DNA from 3 places in the Shewanella sp. MR-4 genome. Region 1 is predicted to be linked to each of the others. Evidence: predicted binding sites of a transcription regulator. Region 1 holds the regulator's gene; each other region holds the start of a gene.
What was found. The regulator ArgR, encoded in region 1, controls arginine synthesis, uptake and breakdown. The targets are predictions, from matches to a motif close to ANTGAATANNTATTCANT.
Positions count from the first base shown of each region.

Region 2: the regulator ArgR is predicted to act here: its motif matches at 4,928-4,945, upstream of SHEWMR4_RS05535 (YjiH family protein).
Region 3: the regulator ArgR is predicted to act here: its motif matches at 2,558-2,575, upstream of argC (N-acetyl-gamma-glutamyl-phosphate reductase).

Region 1 is NC_008321.1:3,982,358-3,990,147, forward strand. It holds gene ubiH (2-octaprenyl-6-methoxyphenyl hydroxylase) at 1-791, opposite strand, end outside; gene SHEWMR4_RS17430 (UPF0149 family protein) at 897-1,472, opposite strand; gene SHEWMR4_RS17435 (cell division protein ZapA) at 1,698-2,000, shown strand; RNA gene ssrS (6S RNA) at 2,116-2,296, shown strand; gene SHEWMR4_RS17440 (5-formyltetrahydrofolate cyclo-ligase) at 2,304-2,978, shown strand; gene folM (dihydromonapterin reductase) at 3,118-3,837, opposite strand; gene SHEWMR4_RS17450 (thiol-disulfide oxidoreductase DCC family protein) at 4,048-4,437, shown strand; gene mdh (malate dehydrogenase) at 4,517-5,452, opposite strand; gene argR (transcriptional regulator ArgR) at 5,743-6,213, shown strand; gene SHEWMR4_RS17465 (NAD(P)-dependent oxidoreductase) at 6,466-7,098, opposite strand; gene SHEWMR4_RS17470 (LysR family transcriptional regulator) at 7,202-7,790, shown strand, end outside.
Region 2 is NC_008321.1:1,236,260-1,244,049, forward strand. It holds gene SHEWMR4_RS05520 (GNAT family N-acyltransferase) at 1-594, opposite strand, end outside; gene SHEWMR4_RS05525 (UDP-2,3-diacylglucosamine diphosphatase) at 597-1,679, opposite strand; gene SHEWMR4_RS05530 (hypothetical protein) at 2,275-2,946, shown strand; gene SHEWMR4_RS05535 (YjiH family protein) at 3,489-4,847, opposite strand; gene SHEWMR4_RS05540 (DUF998 domain-containing protein) at 5,551-6,258, shown strand; gene SHEWMR4_RS05545 (U32 family peptidase) at 6,288-7,157, opposite strand; gene ubiU (ubiquinone anaerobic biosynthesis protein UbiU) at 7,188-7,790, opposite strand, start outside.
Region 3 is NC_008321.1:4,425,123-4,432,912, forward strand. It holds gene SHEWMR4_RS19350 (ornithine carbamoyltransferase) at 1-519, opposite strand, end outside; gene argB (acetylglutamate kinase) at 532-1,314, opposite strand; gene argC (N-acetyl-gamma-glutamyl-phosphate reductase) at 1,346-2,326, opposite strand; gene ppc (phosphoenolpyruvate carboxylase) at 2,992-5,661, shown strand; gene SHEWMR4_RS19370 (DUF1439 domain-containing protein) at 5,661-6,206, shown strand; gene SHEWMR4_RS19375 (CinA family nicotinamide mononucleotide deamidase-related protein) at 6,305-7,579, opposite strand.

The DNA of each region.
Region 1 (7,790 bases):
TGCAACGCAGCTAAAAACTCGGCCTTGGGCACTGTGAGCATCGTTTGAGCGCGGTTATCGTCGAGTGCCCAGACGAGGGATAAACGCGGCTGTCCTTGGCTATCAGCCATTGGTAATAATGCCAGTGGGCCAGTCTCGGTAAAGCGTTCATAAGCCCAGTGCTGATGCGGCTTATCGGTTTGCAAATTGGCGATAATCGCGGTTTGCTCAAACGCCACTTGAGTGATGGGCAGATTAAAACTACTGCGCACCTTGGACTGCAAGCCATCGGCCGCGACCACCAGCTTGGCGCAAATCCGCTCGCCGGAATCGAGCACTAGGGTGTGACTCTCGTTAGCCGGGATTAACTCTGACAGTTTGGCAGGGCAATACAGCTTAACCTGAGTTTTATGAAGCTCGCTAAACAGCACTTGGCCGACTCTTTCCAGCTCGACGACTTGGCCCAGCGCATCTAAGTGAAACTGACTGGCGTTGAGCTCCGTCATCCCAAAATGGCCGCGATCGGATACGTGGATATCCTTAATCGCCGTGCCTAAATGCGCCAGTTTCGGCCATAAACCTAAACGGGATAACTCGAAGATGGAACCATGGGCAATCGCGATGGAGCGGGCGTCAAAGCCGGGGTGGCTATTATCGGGAAGATGCGCCTCGATTAAGGCAATAGATAAAGGTTTTTCAGTGCCAGACAAACGCGCTAAGGCCAGCGCGAGAGTAGCCCCCGCCATGGCGCCACCAACAATGGCAATATCGACATTTTGAACTGAATTATCCATGTGCTCTGCTACCGTCATGGGGTTCTCATTCAAGCTATGGCATGGCTAAAAGCGTTTCGCCATCAGGATGTTAGATTTGAAACTCATTAAAGGCGGAATCGTTCCGCCTTTCTCTTTCTACAATTAATGGATCACCGCGGGATCGTCGCCCTCTCCGTGGCTCGGCTCAGGGCCAAACTCGGAGTAACACAAAATGGCGGCAATACGCACAAATTCCAGCAACTCTGTGTAAGCCGTTTCCGATTCTTCATCATCGGCAACATCAAATTCCACTTGGGCGATCTCGGCCAGATCTTTGATCACTTCACGCACTTCGGCCGAGGCTTTATTCAGCTTAGGCTGGATAATGGCAATGCCCGTTAAGAAGCTTTGCGTCCACAGGGACAAGGCCTCAACCCGTTGACTTAACGGCTCTTCCTCTTCGGGAAGCAATGGCATAAAACCAAAATCAAAGTCACTCAAACGGGCAACCGAGTCTTGGAACAACTCACACACCAATTGATGCAGAGGTGCGGGTAAGGGCTGACCATCATTCATCAGGTCAAATAACGGTTTAATCCACAGATCGCCGGTTTGCTCTACGCCACCGCAGATTAAACCCACAAGGGCACCGTGCACTTCCACGGGATGCTGACCAATTTCAGCCGCATCGAGGGCGATTTTTAAGCTGTCGATGCGTAACGAAGGAGGGGTCGCCATATCAGATTCCAATCAGAATTTTCTAGCAGCAATGCTAGCAGAGATAAAGACTTGAACCAACTCTGATCCGGCATTCTTGAGGACGAAGATAAAAATTCCGGCAACTGCTCACACAAGCAGCAAACAAAACGGCGAATGTGCAATCCATCGGCGGCTTACCTTGCACTTTTAATATCAGCCCTATATAGTCCGCCCTATCGATGCCAACGAAAGGATCATCTTCGAATGAGTAATAGTGCAGTTGAAATCACCCTGCTAGGGCGCACCTACTCTATCGCCTGTCCGAAAGGTCAGGAAGATGCCTTACGCGTAGTGGCGCAAGGGGTTGAGCTACAGCTAACCACCTTAAAAAATCGCACTAATAGCTTAAGCCGCGAAGAAATTGCCATTATGGCGGCGCTGAATATTGGACACGAGTTGTACCAAGAAAAGCAAAAGAATAAGCAGTATATGAAACAAATGGATGACCGCATCAGCCTGTTGCAGTCAACCTTGGAAAACGCCTTAGTTGAGCGTTCAACCAAATAGATTTAGACTGTGCCACTCGGTGCCAAGCACCATCAATCTGAGAAGAGTTGCACAGTGAATGGCTAAACTGGCCTATACTTTTTAAGCCAAGATATTAGCGATTCAATACCGTTTTTGCTCCCTGGGGTGCAGGCCAACTGGTAATGTCCCTGTGCCGATAATTTTGATCTCAGGGTGAATGCTTTACTGACATTGAGCATGCTCGGCTCGTACCGAGAAGCCTTAGGAGGTAATCATTTACCCGCCTTGAACCTACGGTTCAAGGGCTACACCGGTAGCGGCATTCTGGGGAGCATCTTATTTATGTCTATCACTTCACCTGTCTCGAACACTTCAGCCCCAACAGTCAAGGGGCCACACGGCAATCAGTCTGCAATTGATACCCAGTCGCTAAGCCCAACGCTAAGCCGCGCCGAATTACGCAAACAGATCCGCTTGGCTCGCCGCTCGCTGCCGATTGAAGTGCAGACTGAGGCGAGCCTTGCCGCCAGTCAGCGAATGCTCGAAAAACTTAGCGCGCTGAATGCCCAGCATGTCGCACTTTACCTCACCCACGATGGTGAATTGGCAACCGCTCCGCTGATCGCAGCGCTTTGGCGACAGGGGATTCAAACCTATCTGCCACGGCTCCACCCCTTTAATGCAGGGCAATTATTGTTTTTGCATTACCACGCCGACTCGCCAATGCAGCCGAATCAATTTGGCATTTTAGAGCCTAAGTTGGATGTGCGCGCCGTGATGCCGATTGAGCGACTCGATGTGGTGGTCACCCCGCTGGTTGCCTTCGATATCAAAGGCAATCGTATGGGCATGGGCGGTGGCTATTACGACAGAACATTAGCCAATTGGCACGCCAAAGGTAAACCTCTGCCCATGGGTTACGCCCATGATTGCCAACAGGTCACGGCCCTGCCCTGCGAGCATTGGGATGTGCCCTTACCGGCTATCATCACCCCAAGCAGAGAATGGGAGTTTTGAAAAGTAGGTGCTAGAAGCTAGAGCGCTTCGCTGCTAGAAAAAGCAGAGCATCGCTCCATAACGACTTCTTCTTGATTGAATCTAGATTCTAGAGCCATGCAATGGCATTCTAGAGGCCGCAGGCCGTTCTAGATTCTTTTTACTTTAAATGCCGCCCACCATCGACATTGTGGCTACGCCCTGTGACGTAGCGGCTCGCCAATAGATAATCCACTAAGGCGATAATCTCCTGATTTCCAGCTTCTTTTGGCAAGATGGCCTTAGCCAAGGTCTTTTGCCGATAGGCTTCATCATCGCTTGGATTAAAGAGGATCATCGCAGGAGCAATCGCATTCACTTTGACCTCAGGTGCCAATTTTGCCGCAAAGGATAAGGTTAAGTTATCCAGTGCCGCCTTGCTGGCCGCGTAAGCCATGTGCTTGGCGCTGCCCTTTTCGGCCACATAATCGGTGAAATGGATAATATCGCTGGCGCCAATCTCGCCCTCGGCTCCCGCTCGCAGCTGCGAGGCTAAGGCCAAGTTCATTTGATAGGGCACGCTCACATGCACCTGCATCATGCGCTGCATGACTTCATGGGCGGCAAGGCTTGGGCTGTTATCTGGCAGCCAGTCAGAGGCGTTATGGATAATGGCGCGGATTTTGGGATATTGGCTCAATTGCTCAATCAGGGTTTGGAGCTGCGTATTATCGTAGAAGTCGCATTGGATTAAGGTCGCGCCCAAAGACTGCAACTCATCGATGCTGGGATAATGGCTGCGATAGGTGCCAATCACCTTGTGCCCTTGGGCGAGCAAGTGTTTCGCGAGGGCGTAGCCAATGCGTTTACCCACACCTGTGATAATAATGGGAGCTGTCATATTCATCCTGTTATTTGCCGAATACGGGCTTATGCGTTCAATGTAGGGCAAATCTTGTTAAGTAAATCATCAATAAAACAGTGTAATACGCAGAATGTTACTGTCTTTATCATCCTGCACCTAATCATTAAGGCATTAAAGGCTGCATGATTAAGATCTAAAATGATGGCGCCCGCGTATACTCAAGGCCAGCTTAATCGAGGAAGCCCTATGGAACTGCGGATTTTTTACGACGGTAATTGCCCTTTATGTAGCGCCGAAATGCGTCAGCTTAAAGCGCGCGATCCCGATGATCGCATCGAACTTGTGGATCTTAATGCCGAGCATTTTGGCGCTCGATTCGGCTATATCGATAAAGAGTACGCCAATACCATTCTTCATGGTGAAACGGCGTCGGGTGAGATTTTGCTCGGACTCGATGTGACTTGTAAGGCTTGGGAATTAACGGGTACGCGCCCTTGGGTGCAGATGCTACGACTTCCCCTTATCAAACCCGTTGCGGACTGGACGTATCTTCGCTTCGCCAAGCACAGATACCGCATCTCTTACCTATTGACAGGCAAGGCGCGCTGCGACAATCAATGCCAACTGCCTAAGTAGCTAGCCTCAAGTAAGAACTCACATTTAGCCCATAAAAAAACGGAGCCATTAGGCTCCGTTTTTTGATAATCCAGATGGATTACTTAACGAAATCAACGCCTAGTTTGATATCGCCTTTCAGCGTATCTAACATAGAATCACGGGCGTTAGCTTCGAATGCGCTCACTTCACCGTAAGGCAGTACTTTTTCGATACCGTTTTTGCCTAACAGCACTGGTTGAGCGAAGAATTCTGCGTGCTCGCTGCCGCCGTCAACATAGGCACATTCAACGATGTTAGCTTCGCCTTGCAGACCACGAACCAGAGACATACCGAAACGGCAAGCCGCTTGACCCATAGACAGAGTCGCGCTTCCGCCACCGGCTTTAGCTTCAACCACTTCAGTACCCGCGTTTTGGATACGCTTGGTCAGAGAAGCCACTTCTTCATCAGAGAAAGTCACGCCTTCAACTTGAGACAGTAATGGCAGAATAGTCACGCCACTGTGGCCGCCGATCACGTTCACTTTAACGTCAGCAACGTTTAAGCCTTTTAATTCAGCGATAAAGGTTTCAGAACGGATAACGTCCAGAGTCGTCACACCGAACAGACGGTTCTTGTCGTAAACACCGGCTTTCTTCAACACTTCAGCCGCGATAGCAACAGTAGTGTTTACTGGGTTAGTGATGATACCCACTAACGCTTTAGGGCAAGTTACTGCCACTTTCTCGATCAGGTTACGTACGATACCTGCGTTGATATTGAACAGATCTGAGCGATCCATACCTGGCTTACGTGCAACACCAGCAGAGATCAATACAACATCAGCACCAACCAGTGCAGGTGTTGGATCTTCGCCAGCAAAACCTTTGATTTCAACAGCAGTTGGGATGTGGCTCAAGTCAACCGCAACACCCGGAGTTACCGGTGCGATATCGTATAGAGACAATTGTGAACCCGCAGGCAGTTGAGTTTTTAACAGTAGGGCAAGAGCCTGGCCGATACCACCAGCAGCACCAAGTACAGCAACTTTCATAGTTATCTCCGTTATTTCTCGGATATGTGTGACATGGATCTAATTTCCGTTGGCGTCACATTACTGGAATGTCACGTTAATTTCAATTATCCCTTAGTCGTGGAGACAAAGTTTTAGCGAAACTGAGCATTCCAATGTTGAATATTTACTCTAGTTCAATATCAATACCGACAACACGGCTATCTAGCCATCCATAAATTGCATTTTTATTCAGTCATAATGGTTATTTGTTGACACTTTGGCCAAAACTATTCAAAATACGCCTGTTTTTTTGAATAAAGAATAAGACTATGCAAACGACCAAGAATCAGGATGACCTTGTTAGAATTTTTAAGGCGATTTTAAAAGAGGAGCGCTTTGGCTCCCAGAGTGAAATTGTCGCCGCTTTACAAGCAGAAGGCTTTAGCAATATTAACCAATCGAAAGTGTCTCGGATGCTGAGCAAGTTCGGTGCAGTGCGCACCCGCAACGCTAAGCAGGAGATGGTTTATTGCTTACCCGCCGAACTCGGCGTGCCTACCGCAGGCAGCCCGTTAAAGAACTTAGTACTCGATGTTGACCATAACCAAGCCATGATTGTCGTTCGCACCAGCCCTGGCGCCGCGCAATTAATTGCCCGTTTATTGGATTCCATCGGTAAACCAGAAGGGATTTTGGGGACCATTGCCGGAGACGACACTATCTTTATCTGTCCATCCAGCATCCAAGATATCGCCGATACCTTGGAAACCATCAAATCTTTATTCAACTACGCAGAATAAAAAAACAGGTCAGCTTGCTGACCTGTTCTGTTTTATCTGTACGCTTTTCAGTCCAACATTGCCCTCGTTTCAGTGCTTTTGTCCCAATTACGTTACAGCACAAGACCTATCTGTTGGTTTGGATGACGCACACCGAGAACAAACACTCGTCACCCCAAGCTTACAAACCTGAGCTTACAAACCTGAGCTCACAAACCTGAGCTCACAAACCTGAGTTCGTCGACTTAGCCGGTAGTGCTAAGATCGTCAGCCTTAGTAGGCCACACTGATCCTTTGATTAAGATGCGCCGCTTTTTCTGCTTCATCGAGCATCGCTTTGGCGTAGTCGGCCACAGAAATCTTGCTCTGGCCATTCGCATCGGTAAAGAAGCTATCGCCACCTAAACGGTATGGGCCTTCACTGGCACCTGGGTAGATTTCTGCCGCAGGGCTGACAAAAGTCCAGTTAACAATGGTGTTAGCGGCGCGAAATGCCTTCAATGCCTCACCTTGAGCCAAGGCTTCATCCTTATAGGCGGGCGGGAAATCTGGCGTAGACACTAAGGTCACTCCCGGCGCAACTTCTAAACTACCTGCACCACCGACCCAAAGTAGACGAGGCACTTTTGCCTGTGGCAACACGGCTAACAGATTATTGACCGTCTTCGCGACTATGCCATGGTTCTGCTCGGCGCGCGCACCCACTGCGGCAATCACTACATCGACACCTGCAAATGTGTCGGCTTCCAATGGCTGAGTCAGGTCGACACTACGCACTTCTGCCTCGGTTTCGCCAAGCTTGCTTGGGTCACGCACTAAGGCAACCACTTCATGACCACGGCTTCGCGCCTCGTTAAAAATGGTTCCGCCAATCCAACCTGATGCACCTAATACTGCAATTTTCATTTGATAAGTCTCGCTACTGATTTAAATTGAGACCAGTTTACTTGCGACACTTCTCGTGATAAATATCGATAAATGAGCATGATTGTTTCAGATTGAGATACTAATGGATAAAATCGCCGCCATGCGTAGTTTTATCGAAGTGGCCAACTGTGGCAGCTTTACTAAGGCCGCAGAACACCTCGATCTGAGTCGCCTACAGGTTTCACGTCATATTCAAGAAATTGAGCAGTGGCTAAGTTTACGTTTACTGCACCGCACGACCCGCAGCGTGAGCCTCACTCTACAGGGTGAAGAAGCCCTGCAATATTGTCAGCGAGTGCTGAGCGAAGTCGCCGCAATGGAAAGCCGCGCCCATAGCCATAACACCGAATTAGTTGGCAGTATTCGTATTGCCACGCCCGTCGGACTTGGGCAACACAGTCTATTTGATGTGGTCGATCGCTTTATAAAATTACACCCTAAGGTCAATATTCAGCTGTTAATGTCGGACAGTTTTGCTCAATTAGTGGATGAGCGGGTGGACGTGGCACTGCGCTATACCGAGCAGCCCGATGAGAATTTGATTGCCCGCAAACTGATGAACATAGATGCCGTGCTGTGCGCCGCGCCCAGTTACTTGGCTCAAGCCGAGTCGCTAACCGTCCCTAACGATTTGCTCAGCCATAATTGCCTTATCCATAGTTCGCAGCAAC
Region 2 (7,790 bases), 2.0 Mb from region 1:
CGGGAAAATCAGTACCGCGCCTTCATTACGCAGATGCTGGTGGATTTTTTCGAGGTGCTGTTTCGGCGTGCCGCCCGTCATATTGCGCACTGGCAGCAGGATAGAATGCAAAGGTTCGAGCGCCATCAGAAGCTCGTTCGCCACGACCTTGATATCGGGGCGAATTTCGCTGACCAGTTTAATCAGGGCAAGCGCATCGAGGGAGCCAATTGGATGATTGGCGAAGATCACCACGCGGCCCTCACAGGGAATATTTTCGACCTCGTTGGCGGGCACGGTAAAGCTAAAATCGAAGCTGGCGAGCACTTGCTCGACAAAGTCGACCCCTTGTAGATAGGCAAACTGATTGGCTATCTCGTTACATTGTTTTTCATTCAACAGGTAACGCAGCATGGCCTTAGTCGGCTTGGCTAACCAAGGTTTGTCCTTGAGGGCGGGTAGGTTTTGCTCCACCACATTATCGACAGTAAAGATCATCGAACTGGCTTTTAAGGCGGGCAGTGGCATGGCTGCGTCCTGCGCTAATGCGTTGGCGCTTAATGTGTTAGGACTTAATAAATCAGCGTTTGGGGTATGAGGTGTTAATGGGTTCATGATTAGGCAACATCCCTTGGTTGGATTTCTGCTTGTTTGGGGCTGTGTGTGGCCGTTTGTGGAATAGGTTTTGGGGCGTTAACAGGTGCTTTGGGCGGCGTTTGCGCCAGCACAATACTGCTCAGAATATCGAGGTTTACGCTTTGCTCGTTCCAGCGGCAGAGCTGTAATTCCCCGTTTAAGGTTTCGGTGATCAGGCTGCAGTTTTCGACCCAGTCGCCATCATTGGCATAGATTATTTGGCGCTTATCTGGTGTGGTGTATTGGTTATCTCGAGCGTGAATCGATAGCTCTGGCTGGTGGATATGGCCGCAGATGACGCCATCCACATCATAGTGCTGCGCATAATTCACTACGGCCTGGCGAAAACGGGCGATAGCCGTCTGCGCCTTGCCAACGCGGGATTTGATATAGCTGGCGAGTGACCAATACGGGTAGCCTAAACGCTCTCGCAGGCGATGGAGATTGCGGTTGAGGAATAGCAACAAGTCGTAGAGATGATCGCCCAAGATGGCGTAGAAGCGGCCAACGCAAACATCGGCATCGAACTGATCGCCATGCAGCATTAACAGTTTGTGTCCGCCAATCCCCTGATGAATATGTTGGCGAGCAATCTTGATATTCAGCAGCGTCAGTTCGGCATAGGGCTTGATTAGCTCATCGTGGTTACCCGGCAGATATATCACCTGAGTGCCGTTTTGTGCCAGTTCAATCAGCTTTTGCAATACCTTATTGTGACTCCCGGGCCAGTGCAGGCGGCGTTTGAGCGCCCATAAATCCACAATATCGCCGACCAGATACAAGTGCTGACAACGCACGGTATTTAATAGGCTTAACAGATAGTCGGCTTTGCAATCCTTACAACCGAGATGGATATCCGATAGCCAAAGGGCGTTGACTGTGATGGTTTGGTTATTTGCGGCGTTGCTGGCGTTGGCAATATGTGGGGTTGAGAAGGAAGTGTCGTAAACACTGGATGGAGCATTGTCGGAAGAGTTGGAAGGAGTGTTACGGGAAGAGTTTCGGGGAGTCTTGAGTGCGTCGATAAGCGTGCGATCAAGTCCCCTGTAATTAGCTCCAGTCATCTCATATTCACCCTATGCGGCTGTTGACTGCCTTAGAGATTAGTGATGGGCTTTGACTGAATGATGAAGCTTAAGTGACATGCAGATGACAGCAAGGGCGATTGGGCTGGAGTTAACCCAACAAGATTCCGTTCTGGGTGCATTGACTGTCGATAGATTGAGTTAACTCATTTTTGCCCCATTCCGAGTTTCGGCTCGTTAGCTCAACCGAAAATTCCCACACCTACTGCCATACATATTCTTATCTATTTGCCTATGTTTGGCCTTACCAGAAATCGACTAACAATGTATGGGTATACAGTCGTATTTAAATTTAGGTATTTTGGTATGATTTTAAGACAAAATCAGTGCGCACTAATTCCATTCGCAATAAATAAAACGCTATAAAATCAATTGACTATAGAGGCTGAGTTTTAGTTAATAGGTTTGGAAAACGCGCATGCGCGTTTTTCCAGATGGTGTATTAAACAAAAAGCTGATAAGTTCTTTGCATACAGATAGTTAACCGTGCGCGTTTTCACTGGTCCAACGAGGTAAACGCGCATGCGCATGAATAAAATGTTAGCCAAATCAATCAAATTTCAGTAGGTTTTGAATGAATAGAAAACATGAGCAATCGATAGCTGACAGTTTCTCGAATCATTTTACGAGATATGCGGCTACTCAAGGAAGACAGATCAATAGGTGCAGCCTCGACGGGCAAGATGCGATTCTAGGTGCGGACTATATTTTCACAGATACGTCAAACTTTGCTCTCATTGAGTTCAAATATGAAGAACGAGATATTAGGGCTGAAGGTCGTAAGCCTCTTCGCTCTCAATTGTGTGTCCGTCTTGACCAAGAGCAAAATCGGCAGATTCAGAGTTTAAAGTGCCATTATATCGCTTGGTCCCGTAAGAGAAGTAATCGAACTGTGGAGTTAAACCAGTATTATCCTGAGGTCTGCAATAACGCTATATTTACTGATACCAGTTACCCTCAATTGGTACAAGATGAACCTCAAATCCAATCTCGGATCTCAGCAGACGATGCATTTACTAGTTTCTTAAACGGTGATATTGGCTCTAATTACTATACATTTAAGCAATATACAAATTGGTTAATGACCCTAGGCGGACACGAAGGCTCTACTATCGAAGTTATGCTCGATAATCCCGATAGTGATCAACTTGATATTATTGACTTTCCATCAATTGAATTGATGAAAAATTGGCTAGATCACAATAAACCAAGTCGACAAAACACTTATACTCCACCAAGCCCTTAAAAATTTGGCTAACAAAGCATTTAAGAGTGATTCTCAACGCTTGGCATTTTTTATTCCATCGTTGGGTTTCGTGTTTACGGTGGCATGGTTTAGGCTAGGTGGCAGCGTTGCTCACACCTTAATGCGGCGTTAACCCATAGAAATTTTAATCCGAAATTCATTAATCCGAGCTAAAAGTCTAACGCGGAAATGTCCCAAAACATGCTGCGTATTTCTTTTTAAAACTTACAGATTACGCCAACGCTAAATAGGTGAGCCATGGAGGTTTGCGAGACGACCGTCCGCCCCATGGACGGGGCGGTCGAGCATCCACGGATGGACTCGCTGCGTGTCGTCGAGCAAATACCATGGGTCGCCCTTTTATATTGAACGTTCTTTTGTCCCAACTGAGTTATGTGATGATGAGTGGAGTTTGTGCGGCTAACCCACACTCAACGAAGTAATCAAAACTGCTTGTTTGTGTATGAGTTCGTGTTTGAATCAGTATAAAAAAGGGGAGTCAGTTAATCTGACTCCCCTTGATATTTAAGGTGATGTTGCGCTTAGAACAGCAAATGAGCCACGCCGGCAATGACTGGCAGAGTGACTAAGGTACGCAGTACGAACACGACAAAAAGCTCAACAAAATTCACTGGAATTTTACTGCCAATCAGCAGTGCGCCGACTTCACTCATGTAAATCAGCTGGGTTACTGATAAGGCGGCAATCACAAAGCGGGTCATATCCGATTCGATAGAGCTGGCTAAAATCGACGGGATAAACATATCGGCAAAGCCAACAACGATAGTTTTAGAGGCTTCGGTCGCTTCGGGGATATGCAGCAGTTCCAGTAACGGAATAAACGGCATACCTAAGTAATTGAAGATAGGTGTATGCTCGGCGATGATCAGCGCCGTGGTACCAATGGCCATTACCACGGGGAGAATGCCAAACACCATATCGATAACGTTTTTAACGCCTTCATTTAAAACGGCTTTGACACCACCAGCACTGGCAGCTTTCTCGAGTGCTTTATCAAAGCCCCAAGAGAGTGCGCCGTGCCCAGCGGGGATCATCTCATCGTCGGGTTGACGTGGCGTATCGTCGATATAGTTATCTTTCTTCCACGACAGTGGTGGCAGCTTAGGCACAATCACGGCTGCCGCAAAACCCGCTAAACATACTGTCAGGTAGAAGGGCACAAACATATGCTCTAACTTCACCTGTGAGATCACCACTAAGCTGAAGGTAATAGAGACCGCCGAGAAGGTCGTACCGATAACCGCGGCTTCCCTTTGGGTGTAAAAACGCGCTTCGTATTGCTTGCTGGTCAGCAAAATCCCAACGCTGCCGTCACCTAACCAAGAGGCCATACAGTCGATGGCGCTGCGACCTGGTAGGTTAAACACAGGGCGCATTACCTTGGTCAGCAGGGTGCCAAATAGCTCTAATAGACCGAAGTTTAACAGCAGCGGCAGTAGCATACCGGCGAAGATAAACACCGAGAAGAGTACGGGTAACAGGTCGTTCAGTACTAAGGCGCCAGTGCTCGATGAGTGAATGGCTTCGGGGCCAATGCCTAAATAGGTTAGTACGATAAAGATGGCGCCGACCACACGAGTCGTAAGCCACAGCGGGCTGATATTGAGTAAACCATTGAGGAAGTGACTGTTCATCACAAACTTAGGTTTGAGCAACTTAGTCAGCACAGAGGCCGAGGCCATGGCGACGACGATCACTGTCACGATTAAGGTTAATACATCGCTTAACACGCTTTGCAGCGCTTTAGAGATGATTGCGATAGGGATGGTTATCGCGTCGTTGTAGCTGATAGGGGTCATAAACAGCAGCAGACCGATCAGCGAAGGGACGATAAAGGTGAGTATCGTCTTAATGTTGCGGTTTTTATGTTCAGTAGCCAATGGTGTACACCTTAAAGTACGAATCGCACAAATAATCTTGAACAAATTGCCCCTCAAAGCCGCATGTTAGGCGGATATTGGATGCATTTTCATTCAACTCAAAATCGAGAAGGGGGAAGATTACTCGCTTAGCGCTGCCATGTAAAACGATTCGGAAATTTGTTTGAGATAAGCAGCAAAATAGCATAGTTATTTGGGCAATTTCTGAATACTGATCTTGGCGGATTTCGAAGGTTTGTTTTGTTTTTAAACAATAAAATCAATATTTTATGTTTGTGTGTTGTTGCGAGTTTATCGAGTTGTTTTATTCTTGTTCTTGTTAGCATCTAAGGTCGGTTTTGTGCAAATTTTTTCCTTAGATTCTTCGAATATTCAGCTTTTGTTGTTTTTTTGGTCGTTATAGGTAACGGCACTTCAGTCTTAGCTGATGCAATGTGAGCTAGTTAACATCAATTGTCATGGGTTAGTTAACATCGATTAAAATCCATAATTCACTGAATGACTTGTGCATTTTTATGCGATTTTTACTCGCTATTTGCATATTTGAAATTGAAATATGACTAAGTGTAGGGTTGGCAGGGCAGTGACTAAAAAGTCGTAAATAGTGATGAAATAAAATATTTATCCTAAAGAGGATGAACGCCGCTTTAATTCTTTTCAATTCCATGTAAGTTAGTACTACTTTGGTTAGGCTAAATTATCCATGACTGTTACAAAAATGAATGTCGCGACAAGAGGTTTTGCGCTCGCCACTAAGTTTGGTTTTATTGGTATTTTTGGATTATTGCTCGGGATAGGTGTGGCGGTGTTAGGCTTCGAACACACAGAGACCCGATCCTTCAACTTTTTGAATCATACCTTGAGTGAATTAGGCACCTACGGGCATTCATCCCTGGCGGTAGTGCTCAATGGCGGCTTGTTTTTTGGTAGCTTAAGCATTGTTTTTTATTGCCTTTCATCCTTGCAAACCGTGAGTGGTTTTTGGGGATACCCCTTCTTTTGTGCGCTGGCGCTGACGTTTTTAGCTTTGGCCTGTGTGGGGTTGTTTCCGGTCAATGTGTATCACTTGCATATTCTTGCCCTGAAGTGGTTTTTTTACTTCGGCAGCACAAGTGCAATCTGTTATCTGCTGTGGGCTGGGCTTAATTCACAGAGGCGGCAATCCTGGACGCTATTGTTAGCGCTTGTAGTATTGCTGAGCATGATGACCTTTCTCTATGCACCGCTATTAGATCTGGGCTTAACCGAGGGCGACAGGCCTTTCTATCAAGAAATGGTGTTGCAACTGCCTAGGCCCGATTTGTGGTGGCCGGCATTGCTGGAGTGGATTGGGCTTGGGAGTTTATTGGGGTGGACTGTGACGCTGCTGCTAAACCCTAAATGGCTCACTCAGGAGCAAGCTCCCGAGTGAGTGATTTTAGTGATTAACCCATAAAGCTATCAGCTTAAGGATTTCAGTCCCGCCTCGCCAAACCAGTAACCGTTGCAGTGCTCATCGCTTCGAGGAAACTGAGCATCCGTTGCCCCAGTCTTTAACGCCTCGACCAGTGCATCGGCCTTACTGATGCAGGCTAAGCTGCTGGGTGAAACCCGAAATACATCGACGCCCATTTTTATCATTTCATTGAGTTCGCTGCGCAAATCGACACAGTTGGCCGACTGGGTTTGGATGCCGTTTAACCTGAGTAAGGGTTGCGCCTCTTGCGTCTGTGCCAGTAAGCCCTTGCTGTATTGGCGGCAAACGGTTTCGCAGCTGTCCTTCGACAAGTGTTGATGCCTTGCAGTAAAGCAGCGCGCCGAGTGGGCGAGTGGCAAATAGCCATGGCCGAGCACTTCGACTTCGAATGCAGGCTTTTGTGCGACCACTTGGCTAAGCCAAGTCTTTGACAGTTCTACTGGCATCACAAAGCGCTGCATACCAAAGCGCTGCAAAATATCTAAACTGGCGCGATTGTAGTTGTTGATACTGGCGCCGCAGACAAAGGGCAGCTTGTGCTCCTTGGCGAGATACACGGCCGCCATGTCGTTGGCCTCAATGCTAAATTCGCCATTATCGACCTGACGTTTAAGCTCTGTGTATTCAGACGGTGCTTCGATAAGGGCGAGTGTCGACAGCACCACCTCTTTACCCGCAGATTTAAGCATTTTGGCCAGTTCGAGATAGTCGCCAAACTTGAGTTCGCGTCGACGGCTACAAACGGCTTCACCCAAATACACTAACGGGATCTGACTGTTGGCCACTTGTTGGTAAAAGTCGATGACCTGTTGTTTTTCCCAGCAATAGAGCAGTGGGCCGAGGGAAATTTTCATAATCGTTTCTTCTTCTGGTTATCGCTAGGGCTATTGCCAGTCACGCTCGTAGGCGCCTAAGGTGGTAATTTGGCCTTCGGAGACTTTCGCGAGGGCTTGCTCCCAATGGGCCTGAGTCTGGAATTTATCTGGATTATTAAGGTAAGTATCAATCGCTTGACGCCAAACCTTGGTCACTTGCTCCACATAGGCAGGGCTGCGCTGACGCCCCTCAATCTTGAGTGACACTATTCCCGCTTTGGCAAGCTCAGGCAGCAGGCTAAGGGTATTTAAACTGGTGGGAGACTCGAGCAGATATTGCGGTTTATCATCGTCTTGGGTGAGATAACGGCCTTTACAGACGACGGGGTAACCCATTTGTTCATCGAGCCCTGACTTATCAATCAAGACTTCGTTGAGGCGAGTCAATCTGTCTTGGCCCTGTTCCTGCCAGCGCACGTGTTTCGCTGGCGAGCAAGAGCCGCCAGTATTTGGCGATTGGCCAGTGACATAGGAGGATAAGTGGCAGCGGCCTTCGGCCATAATGCACAGGCTGCCAAAGGCAAAGACCTCTAAATCGACTGGGCTGACCTTAGCGAGGTCGCGCACTTGTTTCATCGACAGCACTCTGGGTAATACCACCCGCGCGATATT
Region 3 (7,790 bases), 440 kb from region 1:
GGTGGCACCGAGAATGGCCGCGCAATACATCAATGAATTCGTCACGTTATTACCGTCACCTACGTACGCTAACTTGACATCACTGATATTTTCAAAATGCTCGGCCAAAGTTAAGAAATCGGCCAGCGCTTGGCAAGGATGATATAAATCCGAAAGCGCATTAATCACAGGCACAGTGCCAAACTCGGCCAATTGTTCGATGGTCTTGTGGGAGAACGTTCTCGCCACAATAGCATCGGCCCAACAGGACAGGTTAGAAGCAAAGTCAGCGACCGATTCCCGCTTACCTAAGGCACCATTTTGTTGGTCTAGGTATAAACAGTGGCCGCCGAGCTTGTTAATACCGATATCGAAGCTAACACGAGTACGCAGGGATGGCTTTTCAAATAACATCACCACACTCTTACCGTCCAGCGCATGACGATACTCAGCGGGATTCGCTTTAATCGTCTTGGCTAAGGTAATCAGATCCAGCAACTGTTGCTGGGTTAACTCTTTTATCGATAGTAAATGCTTCATAACCTACTCCGCTTATGGTTGGATTTGTGTGCCCACGGCCTCACCTTTTGCTAATGCGACTAATTGGCTTGCATCACGCCATGAGGCAACTTGAACCGCCTGCCCCATCCACTGCGCCACTTCGAGCGCAGCTTCTACTTTGACTTTCATTCCCTTTTCGATCACGCCTTGCTTCACCAACTCGGCAATCTGCTTACCATTCAGCGAAGGGATTAATTGACCTTTACCATCGAGCACGCCAGACACATCCGATAGCAGCACCAACTTGCCACCGACCAACTTAGCTAATACCGTCGCCGCTTGGTCGGCGTTCACGTTCAGCATTTGACCATCGTCCATCATGGCAATTGAGCTACAAATCGGCATCCAACCTTGGGACAGAATAAACTTGAGGTAAGTGGCGTCTTTAGGAGAAACCTCGCCCACTAACCCTAAACGCTCATCTTTGATCTTGGCCGATACTGTGTTGCCATCGGCTAAGCTCATGCCCACACTCACAATCCCAGCCTTTGTCGCCGCGCCTTGGAGGATCTTGTTTGATGTTCCGGCCAGTGCACCGGCAATGATCGGCATTTGCTCCGGCGGGGTCACCCGCAGGCCTTCTAACTTGACGGTTTCCATGCCGTTTGCGGCTAATTGCTCATCGACCAAACAGCCGCCGCCATGCACCATCAGCACTTGCTGACCATCAGCGATCATTGCTGCCGCGGTATCCATTAAACGCGCCATCCCCATTTCACACTGCAGCAGGGCGCCGCCGACTTTAAGAACTAATACTGAGTTGTTGGTAGACATCTTGACGACTCTCTTAAATAAGGATGAACGGTTAAAGGTTAAAGTGAATCTTTATGCATTGCAGGGCTTGGCTCGCCGCGCCTTTCATCAAATTGTCGATGGCACTGGCAACCACTAAGTAGCCACTGTTCTCATCAAACTTCCAACCTAAGTGGCAATTCGGAGTCAGCACCACATCATCCACTTTCGGGAACTGGTTCTGTTTCACTGTCACCAGCGGAGCTTGGTCATACACACTGTATGCCGCAGCCACATCGGCAGTGGTAGTGCCTGGTTTTAGCTGTACCGTGATGGTCGCTAAAATGCCGCGCTTGAAGTTGCCTAGGTGCGGCGTGAAGATCACCTCTTGCCCCAGTTGAGTGGCAATTTCGGGTTGATGTCTGTGGCCTAATACGCCGTAGGGTGTGAGGCTCACTTCGCAAAAACTGGTATGCAGCTGCGCCTTACGACCCGCGCCCGTCACACCACTAACCGCATTGATCACTGGATAGGCTGACGTCAGTAAATTCTTTAATGGTTTCAATGCTGTTAATGATGCTGTTGGGTAACAACCTGGCACAGCAATCATTTTAGTCGCGGCGACTTCTTTGGCATTCCACTCGGCTAGACCATAGACGGCCTTGGCCAACACTTCAGGATATTCGTGCTCAAAACCGTACCACTTAGGGTACTGCGCCACATCGCTGAAACGATAGGCACCGCTTAAGTCAAACACGGCTAAACCTTGGTTATAGAACCACGCCGCTAAATGCAAACTCACCGAATGTTCGGTCGCTAACACCACGGCATCCGCCTCGGCGACGATCTTCGCCTTCGCTTCTTCAGTCAGTGGTGACAGAGCTAAATCAATGTGGCTGTAGACAGGGTACAAATCTGCTAAAGCTCTACCTTTATCTAAACTATTTTCAGAGACATACAGACCTTGAATCGATAATTCAGACTCCGCATGGACTAAAGCTGTTAGTTGTGCGCCTGTGTAACCACTGGCACCGATAATGGCGATGTTTTTCATATGTATTTTTATAAACCGAATCAAAGAGACTTAAAGAATAGATGAATAGCGTACACGCACCAGCGTATATCTATGATGACAAGACTATCGTCGTAGGAAATCGTAATGGGTCGTTATTTTATTCACTGACGGCTTAACGCTATACATCATGATATTTACTCTACAGGTCACAAGGGGTGACTCATCTCAACTGCTGGCTAGACTACCACAAAGATCTATTTATGCAATATATGTGAATATATATTTTTATTAAATTTTGTCTTTTATCTGCGTTCGAGCACGCTTAGCAAATAACACAATACTTCACTAACTGCTTAATAACTCAGTTATCTATGGATGAAAGACTGAAAAATCAGTCCTTTTTATTAACACCGAATACACATACCCGCAAAGCCGAAAATGATGCAGTTCATATTCACTTCCACTAAACATAATAAAATATTGCGTTAGCTCGCATTTATATTGAATATTCTTCAACAATTATCGTGATTAGTTGCATATAAGATAAGCCAGTCGTATAAGTTATAAGTTCTGCTGTTGACCATTGCCCTCAGTGGTGGGTATTGTGCTAGCGGGCTATATACCCAAGCGACCTGAAGACTCTCATCACCTAAAGGTTGTTTGGGTATATTGCGGATTTTTATATTTTTCAATTCGGAGTAACTATGGCAGGTAATGTGGCAGACAATGTGACCGACATGTATGCGTCGTTAAGATCGAACGTGAGTATGTTAGGGCAGATCTTGGGCGATACGATGCGCACCCACCTCGGCGATTCTTTCCTCGAGAAGGTTGAGCAAATTCGTAAACTCGCAAAAGATTCCCGCCGTGGCGATGAAGCAGCACGGGAGCAAATGCTAGAACTGCTGACCGCACTCCCCGATGAAGAGTTAGTGCCTTTTGCTAAAGCCTTTAACCAATTCCTCAACTTAGCAAACTTATCCGAACAATTTCATACTATTAGCCGTAACTGCGATGAGCTGGTTTGCGTACCGGATCCGGTCGAACAGTTGCTTGGCCGCATGCTTAATGGCCGTATCGATCAAACCAAAATGTTGGATTGCTTAAAAACGCTGGATATCGACTTAGTCCTCACCGCGCATCCAACGGAAATCTCTCGCCGCACACTGATCCAAAAATATGCAGCAATTGTGGATTGCCTCGCCGAGCAAGAAAACAATCAACTGTCGGACAGAGAGCGCCGCCAAATTAATCTGCGTCTGCGTCAGTTAATCGCCCAAATCTGGCACACCAATGAAATTCGCCGTGAACGCCCAACACCTGTGGACGAAGCCCGCTGGGGATTATCCACCATTGAAGAATCCCTCTGGCATGCTGTCCCCGACTTTTTAAGGCAGCTCAACGATCAAGTACAAGATCGCACAGGCCAGCAATTACCTATCGATATCGCACCGGTGCGCTTCTCAAGCTGGATGGGTGGCGATCGCGACGGCAACCCTTTTGTGACCGCTAAAGTCACCCAAGAAGTATTAGATCGTAATCGCCATGCTGCCGCCCGTTTATTCCTCAAGGATATAGTGTTGCTGGTTGGCGAGTTATCGATGGAAGAAGCCAACAGCGAACTGATGGCGTATACCAACAATAGCTGCGAACCCTATCGTTTTGTGCTGCGTTCATTAAGACAAAAACTGCGCGACACCATCGACTACTTAAACGCCCGCATCGAGGGCCATAACCCAGAAGTCGATAAATCGACGCTGATTTGGCAAGAAAGCGATCTGAAAGCGCCGCTAGAGATGCTATACAAGAGTCTATGTGATTGCGGCATGCGTTTGATTGCTAATGGTTTACTCCTCGACATTCTGCGCCGTCTCGCTTGTTTTGGCATCCATATGTTAAGGCTCGACATCCGCCAAGACGCAGGCCGCCACTGCGATGTACTTGCCGAGTTAACCCGCTATTTAGGTATGGGTGACTTTAATCATTGGGATGAAACCGAAAAACAAGCCTTCTTGCTGCGTGAACTCAGTAACCGTCGCCCGCTGATCCCAAGCAACTGGCAACCTTCTGCCGATGTGGCCGAAGTACTTAACACTTGCCGTTTAATTGCTAAACATCCGGCGAAGGCGTTGGGCTCCTATGTGATTTCCATGGCGAGCAAGCCTTCAGATGTATTAACCGTATTATTACTGCTCAAAGAAACCGGCTGCACTCATCCAATGCGCGTTGTGCCGCTTTTTGAAACCTTAAGCGACTTAAATAACGCCGCCGAGTGTATTACCGCACTGCTCGATATCGACTGGTACCGTGGTTACACCAAAGGTATGCAAGAGGTGATGATCGGTTATTCAGACTCGGCCAAAGACGCGGGTGTAATGGCGGCCGCTTGGGCGCAATATCGCGCACAGGAGCAGTTAGTCGCCGTCTGTAAACAGGCTGGCGTTAAGCTGACGCTGTTCCATGGTCGTGGTGGCAGTATTGGTCGTGGCGGCGGCCCAGCTCACAAAGCGATTCTGTCGCAACCGCTCGGCTCAGTTGATGGTCGTATTCGCGTTACCGAACAAGGTGAGATGATCCGCTTTAAGTTCGGCCTGCCTAAATTGGCGGTGCAAAGCTTAGCCCTGTACACCTCAGCGGTGTTAGAAGCGACCTTGCTTCCGCCGCCCGAGCCTAAGCAGGAATGGCGCAATTGTATGGAGCGTATTGCTGAGGAGTCAGTGAGTGCTTACCGCGGTATTGTCCGTGAAGAGCCTGATTTTGTGCCTTATTTCCGTGCAGCCACTCCAGAGGTTGAACTGGGCAAACTACCATTAGGTAGTCGCCCGGCAAAACGCCGTGTCGATGGCGGTATCGAGAGCTTACGTGCCATTCCTTGGATTTTCGCTTGGTCTCAAAACCGCTTAATGTTGCCAGCATGGCTCGGCGCTGGTGAAGCATTGCAGGCTGCCTGCCAACGTGGCGAAATGGGCTTGCTACAGGATATGGAGCGCGAATGGCCCTTCTTTAGCACGCGGATTTCCATGCTGGAAATGGTATACGCCAAGGCTGAACCTAACTTGGCGCGTTACTATGAAACCTGCTTAGTTCCGCCCAATCTTCACCACTTAGGCGAAACTTTACGCCAGCGTTTAGATCTCGGTATTAAAGTGGTGCTGGAGCTGACTAAATCGGATACCTTAATGGCGCATACACCGTGGAATCGCGAATCAGTCAAACTGCGAAATCCCTATATCGATCCATTAAACTTCCTGCAGACCGAGTTATTGGCTCGTACTCGTAAGGAAACAACCGAAGCTCCCGCTTCCGAACACGTGCAACTCGCCTTAATGCTGACGATTGCTGGTGTCGCGGCGGGCATGAGAAACACAGGTTAATGAAAAAACTCACGCTTAGCCTTTGCTTGGGATTATCTGTACTGCTTGGCGGCTGCGTCACGCAGTACAGTATCAGCGAGCATGAAATGGAGCAGTATCTCAGCAAAGAGATCCACTTTGAGGTGAAGCAAGGTAATCAACTCGTGGGCGCGCAAGTGCGCATTAACGACATCAGTGTCAGACTCGGCGAAAAGCCTGACACTATGAGCGTCAGTGCGGCCACTCAAGTGTCCATCACTAATCCTATTTTTCAGTTGAAGGCGCAGCTTTCAACCACCTTTGAGGCCAAGCCTTGGTATGACAGTGCCACCCACAGCGTCTACCTGCGCCAGCTTGAATTGGTGAAAGTAGAATCAACCCCTAAGGATATCGAGAAAGCCATCAGTAGTGCGACGCCACAGGTTATGGGCTACTTAAGGCATTTCCTCGAGAATCAGCCCGTTTATGTGCTCGATACGAAAGACAGTAATCAAGCGCTGATGGCCAAGATGACCGAGAGCATTCAAGTCGTCCCTGGCAAATTAGTCCTTAAATTCACAAAATAGCGGCTCGTGTTGCAAACCATTCTCCATAAAAAATGCTCCCTCGGGAGCATTTTTGTTAATCCAGCTAGACTGACTAAAACCCTTCAGCATCCAAAGAGCTACTTGCTGAAACGCCCTATCGATTGATAATCCACAATCACAGCTTCTGTGAGTAATTCACGTCTTAACATATCGTAGGCCACTGCCGCACTTAAGCTACGCACTAAATCCCGTGAGCGTCGCGGCAGTTTTATCATTTGGCTGTAGACGCCACTGCGAGTTGCCAAAGCAATTGCTACTGTACCGACGGGCTTCTCTTCGGTTCCGCCATCTGGTCCCGCTATTCCACTTGTCGCTAAGGCAAAATCACTGTCTAAGATAGCACGCGCGCCCTTAGCCATTTCTTCGACCGTGGGAATAGACACTGCGCCGTGATCGTCTAAGGTTGCAGGATTAACCCCTAACACTCGCACCTTAGACTCGTTACTGTAAGTCACCAGACCGTGTTGCAAATAGGAAGAGCTGCCGGGGAAATCCACTAACTGACTAGTAATCATCCCGCCCGTGCATGACTCGGCAACACTCAAGGTCAAGCCAGAATTCAGTAACTTCGCATGGATTTCCTCAGCAAGCGTCGCTTTATCTTCGGCGACAACCGCAGTACCCAGCACCATTTTAATGTGCCCTGTCACCCGCGGCAGCAAAGCAATCGCCTTCTCACCGCGGGCAAAGATCTTAATCTCAATATGCGGCATTGAGGAGCGATAACCAATGGTAATCCCCTCGGGCAACTCCAATGGCTCGATTTTGTCGGCAAGGGAAGACTCACCATGACCTATGGTCAGCAACTTCTTCAGCGCCACCTTAGCGTCGAGGCCAAACTCTTCACGGATAAAAGGAATAAATTGTTCCTTCACCATATGTTTGAGTTCAAATGGCACACCAGGGGTGAAGAATAACCAGGCTCGATTCAACTTCACTCTAAATCCACAGGCCGTACCGACGGGGTTATCCACCATCACCGCAGACTCAGGCAGCATCGCCTGCTTCAAATTACTGACTGGCATCTCACGGTTATTACGCGTAAACCAATCTTCTAAATGCTGACGCCACTCGCGATTCTCAACCAGAGACTCTCCCTTAGCCTTTGCCATTGCTTCGGCAGACATATCATCACTGGTCGGCCCCAAGCCGCCATTCACTAAAATGACATCGGCATGCAAGCTACGCTCTTGGAAAACCGCAATTAAGTCCTCGAGGCGATCACCCACAGTCACTCGTCGTTGGATCTCAATGCCATGCTCCATCATAGTGCTGGCAAACCAGGCCGCGTTAGTATCAACAATCTGACCCGACAGCACCTCTTCCCCAGTGCAAACCATCTCTAACTTCATCATAGATCCTTAGCTACCCCAATAAATTACTGCATAAGGTAAGTAACCTCTGAAGTAATAGCAAGAGTTGCCATCGGCAGGTATGGCTCAGAAACGTGAAGAAAATAAGGCTACAAGTCGCTATTTAGCGCACATTAGCGAGGGAGAGTGAAAGAGGCTGAAAATTGGAATGAATGATTTCAAAATCACAATCTAAAAATGGCAAACGCTA